Regions from separate parts of the Nocardia sp. A7 genome, predicted to be linked through region 3. Evidence: riboswitches for the same ligand, from Rfam matches in the RefSeq annotation. Region 3 holds a riboswitch; each other region holds the start of a gene.

Region 1 (3,200 bases), on a different contig from region 3:
CTCAGGGCGTGGTCGAGGTCGCCGAGGAGATCTTCGAGGTCTTCCAGGCCGACCGAGATGCGAACTACCCCGTCGGACAAGCCGATTGACGCGCGCCCTTCCGGGCCCATGGCTCGGTGGGTGGTGGTGGCGGGGTGGGTGATCATGGTTTTGGCGTCGCCGAGGTTGTTGGAGATGTCGATGATGCGCAGGCGGTTCAGTACCTCGAAGGCACGCTTCTTGCCGTCGTCGCCGTTGAGGGCGAAGGTGACGACTGTGCCGCCGCCGGTCATCTGCTCGGTGGCCAGTGCGTGTTGCGGATGTGATTGCAGGAAGGGGTATTTCACCCAGTCGACCGATGTGCTGGTCTCCAGGAACTCGGCCACTTTCAGCGCCGATTCGGTGGAGTGGCGCACGCGCAACGGCATGGTTTCCAGGCCCTTGAGCAAGGTCCACGCGTTGAAGGGGCTCAGGGCCGGACCCGTGTGGCGCATCAGGGTTTTGACGGGGCCGTCGATGTAGTCCTTGGCGCCGAGGATCGCGCCGCCGAGAACGCGGCCCTGGCCGTCGATGTGCTTGGTGCCGGAGTAGACGACCACGTCGGCGCCGAGTTCGAAGCCGCGCTGGAGCAACGGGGTGGCGAAGACGTTGTCCAGCACCACCTTCGCGCCCGCGGCGTGGGCGAGCTCGGTGACCTTACGGACGTCGACGAGGGTCTGCATCGGGTTGGCTGGGGTCTCGAAGAAGACTGCCTGCGTGGGGACGGAGAGGGCCTGCTCCCACTGGTCGAGGTCGTCACCGTCGACGAAGACGGTTTCGATGCCCCAGCGCGGGAGGATCTCGTTGCAGACCACGAAACAGGAGCCGAACAGGCTGCGGGCGGCCACGAGTCGATCGCCTGCCTGCAGCAGCGCGCCGAGGGCGGTGAACACCGCGGACATGCCGGACGCGGTCGCGAAGGCCGCCTCGGCACCGTCGAGCAGGCGGATGCGCTCCTCGAACATCGCCACGGTCGGGTTGCCGAAGCGGGAGTAGACGAAGTGCTCGACGTCGCCGGTGAACGCGGCCTCGGCGGCCTCGGCGCTCTCGTAGACGAAACCCGAGGTCAGATACAGCGCCTCGGACGTCTCGTCGAAGCCGGAACGGCGCAGGCCGCCACGCACGCCGAGCGTGGCGGGACCGACGCCTTCGGGCAGTGGCTTGTCGAACGAACCACCGGTGATCATGCTTTTCTCCTTATGCCTGACGCCACGGCAGGCCGACCGCGCGCCAACCGGTACTACCGCGCTGACCGAACGCGTCGGGGCCACCTTCGAATCCGTCGAGCACGTTGTAGGACGGTGCCACGCCCGCCGCCGTCGCCAGGTTCGCCGCGTGCGCGGAACGCTGACCGGAGCGACAAAGGAACACCACCGGTGCGTCGTCGGGGCGACCGGCGAGTGCCTTCTCGAGCTGCACACCGAACTCCGGGTTACGCGTGCCGGTGCCGTCGACCCATTCGATGAAATGGGCCGGGCGTTCGATGGAGCTGGTGTCGGGAATGCCGATGTGTGCCCACTCGCCTTCGGTGCGCACGTCGACCAACACGGCGCCGGGATGCTCGGTGAGCAGCTCCCACGCCTTCTCAGGGGTGATATCGCCGGCGTAAGTCATGTCGATCCTCCTGCGTGAATCCGCTCTTGCCGTGCCGGAACTCCGGAACACACGGCCAGGTCGTCACCCGGAGCACCCCACCGCGGAGGAGGGTTGCCGACCAGCGAGCCGGGGCTTGACGCTGGCACTCATGACCTTGCGATCTGAGATTGCCTCGGCACCGGTCATCGTGTCAAACGATTCAGAAGGTGCACACCAACCACGCGCTGTCGACGCGGGTCAGTTTCCAGTTGAACGTCGACGGGTTGCCGTTGACCACCACGGTCGCGTCGATCTTGGCGCGGTCGCCGTTGACAGTCGCGTTCACGAAACCCTTGCCGTCGATCGTGACAGTGGATTTCGGGCCACCGAGCTGTTCGCCGAGGCCTGAGGACTCTTCGTTGAAGCCTGGGCAGGCCACGCCCGCAGGCGGACGGAGGTCGCTGCGCGAGCGGGCGTCGATATAGTTGGTGACGGCGGCTGCGAGACGGTCGGCCTCTGTGACATTTTTCTCAGCGGGTGAGAGCAATCCGCCCGCCACGATGCCGATGAGCACGATGATCGCGATCACCGCGGCCGCGACGAACGGGACGATGGAACGCTTGTCGGTCTGATCCACCACTACGGGCTGGTCATCCGAGCCTGTTTGCTCCTCGTTCATGCTGTAATCCTGACAGACCCGCGCGGGCAGCTACACCGCGCGCCGGGTGGCCGCAACGCCGCAGCTAGAATCGCCTTGATCGCGGTCGGCTGCCGACGTCGATGGCAGCTGCCACTAAGCGGATGTCCGACTTAGCCTAAGCTAAGTTGACGCCGTCAAATCAGTTCTCGACCAAAGGGTGCGCGTAGAAATGACCGAACAGCTTGCAGCGACTCGCCCACTTCGCATCGCGATCGTGGGTGCGGGACCGGCCGGTATCTACGCCGCCGACGCGTTGATGAAGTCCGATGCCGACGTGAGCATCGACCTCTACGAGCGCATGCCCGCGCCCTTCGGCCTGATCCGCTACGGCGTCGCCCCCGACCACCCGCGCATCAAGGGCATCATCACCGCCCTGCACAAGGTCCTCGACAAGGAACAGGTCCGCCTGCTCGGCAACATCGACTACGGCACCGACATCACCCTCGACGACCTGCGCCAGTTCTACGACGCGGTCATCTTCTCCACCGGCGCCAACGCCGACCGCGCACTCGCGATCCCCGGTATCGAACTCGACGGTTCCTACGGTGCCGCCGACTTCGTGTCCTGGTACGACGGCCACCCCGACGTCCCGCGCTCCTGGCCCCTCGAGGCCGAGAAGGTCGCGGTCCTCGGTGTCGGCAACGTCGCCCTCGACGTCGCGCGTGTGCTGGCCAAGACCGGTGACGAACTGCTGGCGACCGAGATCCCGCCGAACGTCTACGAAGGACTCAAGGCCAACAAGGCCGTCGAGGTCCACGTCTTCGGCCGCCGCGGCCCCGCGCAGGCCAAGTTCACGCCCCTCGAGCTGCGCGAACTGGATCACTCGCCGACGATCGAGGTCATCGTCAACCCCGAGGACATCGACTACGACGAGGGCTCCGAAGCCGCGCGTCGTAACTCCAAGCAG
Region 2 (3,200 bases), 670 kb from region 3:
CGATCGCCACCGGCCTGCTGCCCAGTGGATCCAGCTGCATCGACGTGAGAAGTCTGGTGGGATAGCCACTTTTGGACAGGTACTGCGGATGCAGGGTGACCGCGGCGACGGTCTCGTCCTCCGGGCAGGCCGTTTTCGGCAACGAGTCGGCACTCGCGGTCGCTGCGCTCAACATCGGCGCGAGCCGGGCCCGCGCCTGCTCGACCGTGTACGGCGGCTGCGGCGAACCACCGGACCTGCTGGGGGAGATGGGCGTGGTCAGTCGCTCACCGAAGCCGATCAGAAATCGCGGTCCCGCCACCCGAAATCCCCCCAGCTGCCACGTTATTCCCGTCGATGTGTGAAGCCACGGATGGTGTCACGCGAGACCCCCGTGAGCGCACTGATCTGTCTCTGAGACAAGCCTGACACGCCCGTCAGCGTCTGTGCGAGCCGTAACCGATCCGTTTTGGGAAGTTCAGCTACTAGTCGTGCGGAATGCTCGGCCATCAAGCCGGGTAGTAGCTGGTCCTCCAGCACACAGCGCCTGCGCAACCGCAGCATGGTTCGCTCTATGTCGTTGAACGACAGCCCTTTCGACGCGAGCGCGACCGCATCTACCGCACCGTCGGGCAGCGGCTGGCCCGCGAACCGGCGGATCGCCTCGCAGCGTTGCTCCGCCTCGGGCAATGCGAACTCCACGCTCACCTCGAAGCGCCGCCACACGGCCGGATCAAGCAGGTCGGCGTGGTTGGTCGCGCCGATGACAAGGCCGCCGCCGGTCGGCCAGTCGTCGATCTGCTGCAGCAGCACCGTCACCAGGCGCTTCAGTTCGCCCACGTCGCGATCGTCGTCGCGGCGTTTGGCGATGGCGTCGAGCTCGTCGAGCAGCAGGACGCACGGCCGCTGCTTGGCGTAATCGATGGCGTGGCGCAGGTTGGTGCCGGTCTTGCCGAGCAGGCTGCTCATGATGGTCGCCAGGTCGAGAACCACCAGTGGCAAAGACAATTGGTGGGCCAGCCAAGCCGCTGCCATCGTCTTGCCGACACCGGGCGGACCCACGAACAGCAGGCTGCTCGCCGGGGTGAGATCGGCGGCGGCCAGCCGGTCGACCTGCTTGCGTTCGTCGACGATCTGGGTGAGCACGGCGTAGGTTTCGGCAGCCAGAATCGGTACTTCGGCGGTGGCGCCGGGCGCGGTCACCCGCAGCAGCGGCAGTCTGCTGTCCCCGTCGACCGGAATCGGCGTATCCACCTCCGCGCGTAGGGGATTGGCGCGCGTGGGGTTCTGTCGCAGCAGCGCGATCAACGCGTCGGCCAGCTCGGGACTGGCATGGCGGTGTCGCCGCGCGGCCCGCCGCACGAACATCGCGACATCCTGCTCACGCCCGGCCAACGCCAACCTGGCCAGGTGGACGAATTCGTCGGGCAGATCGGCGCTCACGTCCGCCGAAGTGGAGCTCAAGGCGTGTGACATGGTCTTCTTCCGATCATATGCGTGGACGGTTTTCGCTTCACTCGATCGTACGGCGTCCATCACGGGCAAAGTTCACCCCTTGTGTACCGGTTTGACATCGGACCCCACCCGCAGCGCCACATTGATCTGCCGAGCCCTCAGCGCAGCAATTCCCTTCGTCGGATGCTAGTTCCGCCACGCCGGGTCATGGGCGATTCCCTTCGCTTCGGGCGTGCCTCGAAAACGAGGGTGGTTGACAGGTCCGGCGGTCGTCTGCCACTCTCGTTGCAGGTCACGAGTACCAGCGTTCAGCCCCGGCTTGCTGGTCGGCAACCCTCCTCCGCGGTGGGGTGCTCCGGGTGACGACCAGGCTGACGTCCGAATTGGGCGCGGCAAGCGCGGGCCACCTCTTTTGAGCGGGTCCCTGAGCCGACGGGATTTCGTCATGACTGCTGTAATCGACCCCACCTGTGCCATCGCCGCTGTTTCCGGTGCTGACCTGCGGGTTCCGCTCGTTCAGGGCGGTACAAGCACCTACGCCAACTTCGACTACGCGGCGAGTGCGCCCGCGTTGAAGCAGGTCACCGACCGGATTTCGCAGTTGTTGCCGTTCTACGCCAGCGTGCATCGGGGTGCGGGGTACGCCTCACGCATCTCGACCGAGTGCTACGAGGCCTCGCGTGGTTCGGTTGCCCGGTTCCTCGATGCTGACGACGACCAGGTCGTGGTGTTCACGCGCAACACCACCGATTCACTGAACCTGCTGGCCGGGTGCGTGCCGGGGGAGACCGTGGTCCTCGATATCGAGCATCACGCGAACTTTTTGCCGTGGACCAAGCACGGTCGTCGGGTTGTTCGGGCCGCGAATACCGTCGAGGAGACGATTCAGCGCGTTGTGGCCGAGCTGTGCAGCAAGCCTGCCGCGCTGCTTGCGGTGACGGGGGCGTCCAATGTCACCGGTGAAGTGCTGCCGCTGGAACGCCTCGCGACCATCGCCCACCTGTGTGGTGCGCGCATCCTGGTCGATGCCGCTCAGCTGGCCCCACATCGACGGATCTCCCTGCGCGAGAGCGGGATCGACTACCTCGCGTTCTCCGGGCACAAGCTGTACGCCCCGTTCGGTTCGGGCGTGCTCGTCGGGCGGCGGGACTGGCTGGACCAGGGTGAGCCGTACCTCGCCGGTGGTGGTGCCGTGCGCGAGGTCGGTGTGACAGCGGTCGAATGGGCCTGCGCGCCCCAGCGGCACGAGGCCGGTTCGCCGAATGTGTTGGGCGCGGCCGCTATCGCCGCCGCCTGCGATGCGCTCGCCGCCATCGACCCCACCGAACTCGTTGCCCACGAACGCTTCCTGGCCGATCGGCTCCGCGACGGCCTGTCCGCGATCCCCGGCGTCGACCTGGTCAACATCTGGTCCGACAGCCCCGACTGCGTCGGCATCGTCGCCTTCACCATCGCCGACTACGCCCCCGGCCAGGTCGCCGCCTACCTCTCCGCCGAACACGCCATCGGCCTGCGTGACGGCCGCTTCTGCGCCCACCCCCTCCTCACCAGCCTCGGCCTCGACGCGGCCCTGCGAGCCAGCATCGGCCTCGGTACCACCGCCGCCGACGTAGACCGCCTGATCGAAGCGGTCACTACCCTGATCACCAACGGCCCCACCTGGACCTACGCCGCCACCGACGGCCACTGGAACCCCACCCCCGAAACCCGCCCCCTCACCACCTCTTCCCCTGAAGGCGCAGCCCCCTGCCTGATCGGCTGAACGA
Region 3 (3,200 bases):
AACTCGGCGTCGAAGACTTCCTGGAAGGTGTCTTTGAACATGCCGTCGTAGGCCTTGAGAATGGTGTTCTTCGTGGAGAGGTACACCGGGTAGTTCTGCTGCAGGCCGTAGTTGAACGAGGCCCGCGCGAAGTCTTCGATCGACTTCTTGAAGTTGTACATACCCATGACGACGCCGCCGTCTTCGGGCATCTTCACGACCTCGTGGATGATCGGCTCGCTGCCGTCCTCCGGGGTGAAGGTCAGCGTGACGGTGCCCGCCTCGTAGACCTTGAAGTCGGTGGCGCGATACTGGTCGCCGAAGGCGTGACGGCCGATGATGATCGGCTTGGTCCAGCCGGGCACCAGGCGGGGCACGTTGGAGATGATGATCGGCGCGCGGAAGATGGTGCCACCCAGAATGTTTCGGATGGTGCCGTTGGGCGAGCGCCACATCTTCTTGAGACCGAATTCCTTCACCCGATCTTCGTCCGGGGTGATGGTGGCGCACTTGACGCCGACGCCGTGCTTCTTGATGGCATTGGCCGCGTCGACGGTGACCTGGTCGTCAGTCTTGTCGCGGTACTCGATGCCGAGGTCGTAGTACTCGAGATTCACGTCGAGATAGGGATGAACCAGCTTGTCCTTGATGAACTGCCAGATGATCCGGGTCATCTCGTCGCCGTCGAGTTCTACAACGGTGCCTTCAACCTTGATCTTGGACATGGATCTTCGTGTCCTCCTCGGTGGGTGCCCTTATTGCACGGCTAGGCGAACACGCTTGTGAGCGGACCCCAGCAGTTCCAACAGACAACGTATATGCCCCGCGTTGTCTGCGGGACGTGTGGTGCAAACAAGACGAGCGTACTGCTGTCCCCCACCTCACCGCGACGGCAGGCCCCACTGTGCGGGACTGATCGGAGCTATCCCGCCGCTCCTGCCCCGCGGCACCCAATCGGGCCCTGACCGGCTACTGAGCAGTAACACGGCGGCGCTCGCACCCCCACAACGGCGGCGCGGGCCCGGACGACCAGTTCAGACCGCGACCGGATCACGACACATCCGCGACGCGCGACGACACGCCGAGGCCTGCCACACCGCCGACGGAGTGATCTTCGGCGGGAAATGCGGGGGAAGTTTCCGCGGGAGAGAGATCTCCGGTTAACATGACGACAAGGTCATGAGTACCAGCGCCAAGCCCCGGCTCGCTGGTCGGCAACCCTCCAGCTGCGGTGGGGTGCTCCGGGTGATGACCGGGCTCTCGAAAGTCGAGAGCAAGCGCGCATTGCAGGAGGCCCCCATGTGTTGTTACCCGTCGATCCGACCCAGTTGACGAGATCCCCCGGCTGACACCCCTCTGGAGCACGACATGACCGACTCTTCCCTGCCCGAGAACTGGTCCTTCGAGACCAAGCAGGTCCACGCGGGCCAGGCCCCCGACGCCGCCACCGGCGCGCGGGCACTGCCGATCTACCAGACCACCTCCTACGCATTCCGCGACACCGATCACGCCGCCGCGCTGTTCGGTCTCGCCGAACCGGGCAACATCTACACCCGGATCATGAACCCCACCCAGGACGCGGTGGAGCAGCGCGTAGCCGCCCTCGAAGGTGGTGTCGCGGCACTGCTGCTGGCCTCGGGCCAGGCCGCGGAGACCTACGCCATCCTGAACCTGGCAAGCGCGGGCGACCACATCGTGTCCAGCCCGCACCTCTACGGCGGCACCTACAACCTCTTCCACTACTCGCTGCCCAAGTTGGGCATCACGGTCTCGTTCGTCGAGGATCCCGATGACCTCGCGCAGTGGGCAGCGGCGATCGGGCCCAACACCAAGGCGTTCTACGGCGAGACCATCGCCAACCCGAGCAGCGCGGTGTTCGACATTCCCGGCATCGCCGGTGTCGCGCACGCGAACGGCCTTCCGCTGATCGTCGACAACACCGTCGCCACCCCCTACCTGATCCAGCCGCTGGCCCACGGCGCCGACATCGTCGTGCATTCGGCGACGAAGTACCTGGGTGGGCACGGCACGGCCGTGGCGGGCGTGATCGTCGACGGCGGCACCTTCGACTGGACCGTGCGCGACGCCGACGGCAACGCGCGCTTCCCCGGTTTCACCGAGCCCGATCCCAGCTACCACGGTGCGGTGTTCGCCGATCTGGGTGCGCCCGCGTTCGCTTTGAAGGCGCGCGTGCAGTTGCTGCGCGATCTGGGCGCGGCGGTGTCGCCGTTCAACGCCTTCCTCATCGCCCAGGGCATCGAAACGCTCAGCTTGCGCGTCGAACGCCACGTCAGCAATGCCGAGACGGTCGCGAAGTTCGTCGCCGAGCAGCCGGGTGTCGACGCCGTGTTCTACGCGGGCCTCGAGTCCTCACCCTGGTACGCGCGGGCCAAGCAGCTGGCGCCAAAGGGCGTGGGCGCGATCGTGTCGTTCGAACTGGCAGGTGGTGTCGATGCGGGCAAGAAGTTCGTGGACGCGCTCAGCCTGCACAGCCATGTAGCTAACATCGGTGATGTGCGTTCTCTCGTGATCCACCCGGCGTCGACCACGCACTCGCAGTTGACGCCCGACGAGCAGTTGGCGGCCGGCGTCACTCCCGGCCTGGTCCGGCTCGCGGTGGGCATCGAGGGAATCGACGACATTCTGGCCGATCTGCGGGCCGGGTTCGCGGCGGCGACGACGTGACTGTGAGCACCGAATCGCCGATCGCCCGACCCGGAACCGGGGTGGCCCTGCTGCCACCGCCGGACGGGCGAGTCGGTCTGGTCGCCATCGGGGATGTGGCGCTGGAGAACGGCGCCGTGGTCGAGGATGTGCGGCTGGCGGTGCAACGCTGGGGCGAGCTCTCGCCCGCGCTGGACAATGTGGTGCTCGTCGAACACGCGCTCACCGGCGACTCCCATGTCGTCGGTGGGCCCGACGGGGCGCCCGGCTGGTGGGAAGGCATGGTCGGGCCCGGCGCGCCGATCGACACCGACGAGTGGTGCGTGATCGCCACCAATGTGCTCGGCGGCTGCAAGGGCAGTACCGGGCCTTCCTCTCTCGGGCCCGACGGAAAGCCTTGGGGCGCACGCTTTCCCGAGCTGACCATCCGCGATCAGGTCACCGCCGAGGCGCGGTTGTTCGACGTGCTCGGCATCGAGCGGCTCGGCGCGGTGGTCGGTGGCTCGATGGGTGGCATGCGGGTGCTCGAGTGGATGATCGGCCTGCCCGAGCGGGTT
Region 4 (3,200 bases), on a different contig from region 3:
CTCGCCGCGCGGCCGCCGCTGTGCCGCGACCGGGGCGAGCACGACGTTGTCAAGGACCGTGAGATGCGGGAACAGATTGAACTGCTGGAACACGAAGCCGATCTGGCTGCGCTGGGCGCGCACCGCGTGGTCGGGTAGCGGGCGCAGGGTGTTGCCGCGCTGCCGGTAGCCGATCAGCGCACCGTCGACGTGCACGGTGCCCGCGTCCTGTGCCTCGAGGTGGTTGAGCACCCGCAGCAAGGTGGACTTGCCCGAGCCGGACGGGCCGATCAACGCGACGACCTCGCCGGTACGCACCGCCAGGTCGACGCCACGCAGCACTTCGGTGCCGTTGTAGGACTTGCGAATTCCCCTCGCCTGCACCGCTGGGGTCATCGGGTGGCTCCTCGGGGTGCGACGGCGATCTCGGAGACCTTGGCGCGGACCCGCTGCCACGGTGTCGGCGGCAACTCGCGCTGCGCGCCCTTGGCATAGTGACGTTCGACGTAGAACTGGACGATCGTCAGCGCGGTGGTGAGCACGATGTACCAGGCTGTGGCCACCATCAGCAGCGGCACCACCCGGCCGTTGCGGCCGAAGATCACCTGGACCTGGTAGAACAGCTCGGCGATCGCCATGACCGACACGATCGAGGTGCCCTTGAACAGGCTGATCACCTCATTGGCGGCGTTCGGCAGAATCGAGCGCATCGCCTGCGGCAACACGATCGTGCGGAACTGCCGCCAGCGCGGAATCCCGAGCGCCGCAGCCGCTTCCAGCTGACCACTGTCGACGGCGAGTAACCCCGCCCTGATCAGTTCGGCTGAATACGCGGCCTGATGAAGGGCCAGGCCGATCACCGCCGCGGTGAAACCGCTGATGACGCCGTTGACTTCGAAATCGAAGAACGCAGGCCCGAACGGAACACCAACGGACAGGCGGGGATACAGGTAGGCGATGTTGAACCAGAACAGCAGCTGCACGATCAGTGGGATCGAACGGAATGCCCAGATGTAGGTCCAGGCGATCACCCGCAGCACGGGATTGTTCGACACCCGCCCGATGGCCAGTAGCGTGCCGATCGCGAATCCGAGGACGGTGCCCCACAGGGTCAGCTCGATCGTCACTCGCAGCGCGGCCAGCACCGATTTCGCGGTGAAGTACTGGGCGAAAGTGCCCCAGTCCCAGCCGGGATTGGTGATCAGACCGTGCGTGAACTGGGCCACCAGCAGCAGCGCGATCGCCGCGACGACCCACCGCCACGGGTGCCGCGAGCCGGCGATCCGGGGAAGGTCGTCGGACAGTGGCGCAGTGGGCGGCGCGTCGCCCGGCGGGGCGGTCTCGGCGTCGGAGACGGCGGACGCGGTCATGGGAGTCCTTCGCGAAAACAGTGGAACGAGGCACAGTGACCTCCACCCGGCCAGCTACGGGCTCACGATCTGGCGGCGCTCAGGCCCGACAGGCCGTTGCGGTCACCCGGCACTGGTCGATATGTCGGCGGCGATATCCCACGGTCAACACGAAACTCCTCCATCGATCCCGGCAGAAGCACCCACACCCTCGAGCGGGCGGGTTGCTGCGACGTCGTAGAGCCAGGTCTCTCGGTCGCTCTGGATGGTTGTGCCCTGGCGGTTGGGCCCGAGCTGAATCAGCATGTGGCACAGGTGTGACCGCGCACAACGGTAGAAATCAGCGTGAGCGCAGAGCTTGGAACCGGCCGGAGGCACCGGCATAATTGCCCGGGTTCGGCGTGCTCGGTGGATTCGCTGCGAGTTGGCGACGCGCCGAACGGTCGGTAACCTCACCTGCCGGGATTCACCCACTGCGCGCGGTAGCGTCGGCTTTCTCTGCGTCGATGAGGAGTACGTCGTGATCGTGCCGCGCCGTTCCACCACACTGACCGCGCTGACGGCCTGCGCCGCCGCGCTGCTGCTGGCCGCGCCACTCGCCGCCGCCGAACCGGTCGCGCCGGTGGCGCCCGCCGTTACCAGGGACGCCCCGAACGCCACGCCCGCCGCAGGACCGGGCGATCTCCTCGGCGCCTACCAAACGGTCGTCGAGACGCTGAAAGCCATGGGCATCCAGCCGTTCCTCTACCCCACGGTCGCCGCGAACTGCACCGGTGACGGCGCGGGCCTTGTCCCCGCCGTCGCGGGCGCGGTGCCGGGCCCGTGGCCGGCGAACACCCTCCCGATCCCCGGTCTCGACCTCTCCGCCGTGAAGTCCGGCCAAACCCTGTTCACCTTCTTGCCCTACGGCCTGGCCCCCGACACCGCCGCCACGAAGACCTCCGGCATGCAGGTGGCCTGGCTCAATATCAGCACCGGCCGCGGTGGCATGGCCTCGATGGGCCCGATCGCCGACATCGTGCGCGCCATGGTGCCGCCCGAGGTCCCCGCCGAACTGCGCCCCCTCGCCGAAACCGCCATCCGCGACTTCCTCTTCGCCGCCATCCCCGTCGGCGGGGTGCGCGCGGTCCCCGTCGACACCGGCCGCGGGACCGTGTTGGCTGCGGTCTTCGGCACCACCGACAACGCGGGCCGCTCCTGCTTCTTCTTTCCCACCGTCGGCATCACCGAGGTCGACTGAGTCCTGGAGCGTCGGCCGACCGGGAACAGTCCTCAGGCGCGGCGGGCGACGGGGTCGTCGGGAGTGATCAGAGGCCGTTGTTTCCACCGGAGGCGGCCGGTCCGGTGGCGGTGGTGGGAGCGGGTCCACAGGGTCAGATAGTTGGCTACAGCCACGGGGTGGGCCAGGGCTGAGATGAGGTCGGAACTCGTTGGGCGGCGGCGGGTTTCGATGGTGCGGGCGGTGAGGCGGCTGGTGATGGCCGCCAGGTAGCCGAGGATGCCTGCGCGGCGGGTGCGGCCGCGACCGCAGAGGGCGGCCAGTGGGGGGATCCAATAGGCAAGGGCAGCAAGGATTCCGATGGCGGCACCGGTGTCGCGGCGGCCGCCGAAAGCCGACCAGAGCCAACGGGTGTATCCGTCGGTGAGTTCGGTGGTGCCGGTGTACATGCGGGTGCTCGCGGCCTGCCCTGCGGTGACCAGGGCGGTGCGGTGGCCTGCTCGACGCACCGCCCGCGCCAGGTCCAGATCTTCGGTGGCACTGGCGGCTACGGCCCCGTGGCCGCCTGCGGCACGGTAGGCCTCGACGTCGACGGCCAGGAACTGCCCGCACGCGACGGCGGTGGACGGGCGCAGGCTGTGGTTGGCGGGGCC

Evidence for each region. Region 3 has a riboswitch for S-adenosylmethionine ahead of ACLJPD_RS18930 (bifunctional o-acetylhomoserine/o-acetylserine sulfhydrylase). Riboswitches for the same ligand answer to the same signal wherever they lie in the genome.
Region 1: linked by a shared signal. The riboswitch ahead of ACLJPD_RS08050 (rhodanese-like domain-containing protein) and the one ahead of ACLJPD_RS18930 (bifunctional o-acetylhomoserine/o-acetylserine sulfhydrylase) in region 3 are both predicted to bind S-adenosylmethionine.
Region 2: linked by a shared signal. The riboswitch ahead of ACLJPD_RS21830 (aminotransferase class V-fold PLP-dependent enzyme) and the one ahead of ACLJPD_RS18930 (bifunctional o-acetylhomoserine/o-acetylserine sulfhydrylase) in region 3 are both predicted to bind S-adenosylmethionine.
Region 4: linked by a shared signal. The riboswitch ahead of ACLJPD_RS29555 (amino acid ABC transporter permease) and the one ahead of ACLJPD_RS18930 (bifunctional o-acetylhomoserine/o-acetylserine sulfhydrylase) in region 3 are both predicted to bind S-adenosylmethionine.

Annotation. Positions count from the first base shown of each region.
Region 1 is NZ_JAJPWE010000001.1:1,777,133-1,780,332, forward strand. Features, by position in the region: gene ACLJPD_RS08045 (O-succinylhomoserine sulfhydrylase) at 1-1,205, opposite strand, end outside; gene ACLJPD_RS08050 (rhodanese-like domain-containing protein) at 1,216-1,632, opposite strand; SAM riboswitch class IV at 1,650-1,768, opposite strand; gene ACLJPD_RS08055 (hypothetical protein) at 1,814-2,272, opposite strand; gene ACLJPD_RS08060 (FAD-dependent oxidoreductase) at 2,463-3,200, shown strand, end outside.
Region 2 is NZ_JAJPWE010000003.1:847,440-850,639, reverse strand. Features, by position in the region: gene ACLJPD_RS21840 (S8 family peptidase) at 1-301, opposite strand, end outside; gene ACLJPD_RS21835 (AAA family ATPase) at 325-1,443, opposite strand; SAM riboswitch class IV at 1,725-1,839, shown strand; gene ACLJPD_RS21830 (aminotransferase class V-fold PLP-dependent enzyme) at 1,880-3,196, shown strand.
Region 3 is NZ_JAJPWE010000003.1:179,876-183,075, forward strand. Features, by position in the region: gene ACLJPD_RS18925 (NADP-dependent isocitrate dehydrogenase) at 1-704, opposite strand, end outside; SAM riboswitch class IV at 1,155-1,265, shown strand; gene ACLJPD_RS18930 (bifunctional o-acetylhomoserine/o-acetylserine sulfhydrylase) at 1,348-2,664, shown strand; gene ACLJPD_RS18935 (homoserine O-acetyltransferase) at 2,661-3,200, shown strand, end outside.
Region 4 is NZ_JAJPWE010000006.1:147,474-150,673, forward strand. Features, by position in the region: gene ACLJPD_RS29550 (amino acid ABC transporter ATP-binding protein) at 1-375, opposite strand, end outside; gene ACLJPD_RS29555 (amino acid ABC transporter permease) at 372-1,349, opposite strand; SAM riboswitch class I at 1,507-1,600, opposite strand; gene ACLJPD_RS29560 (hypothetical protein) at 1,849-2,568, shown strand; gene ACLJPD_RS29565 (glycosyltransferase family 2 protein) at 2,601-3,200, opposite strand, start outside.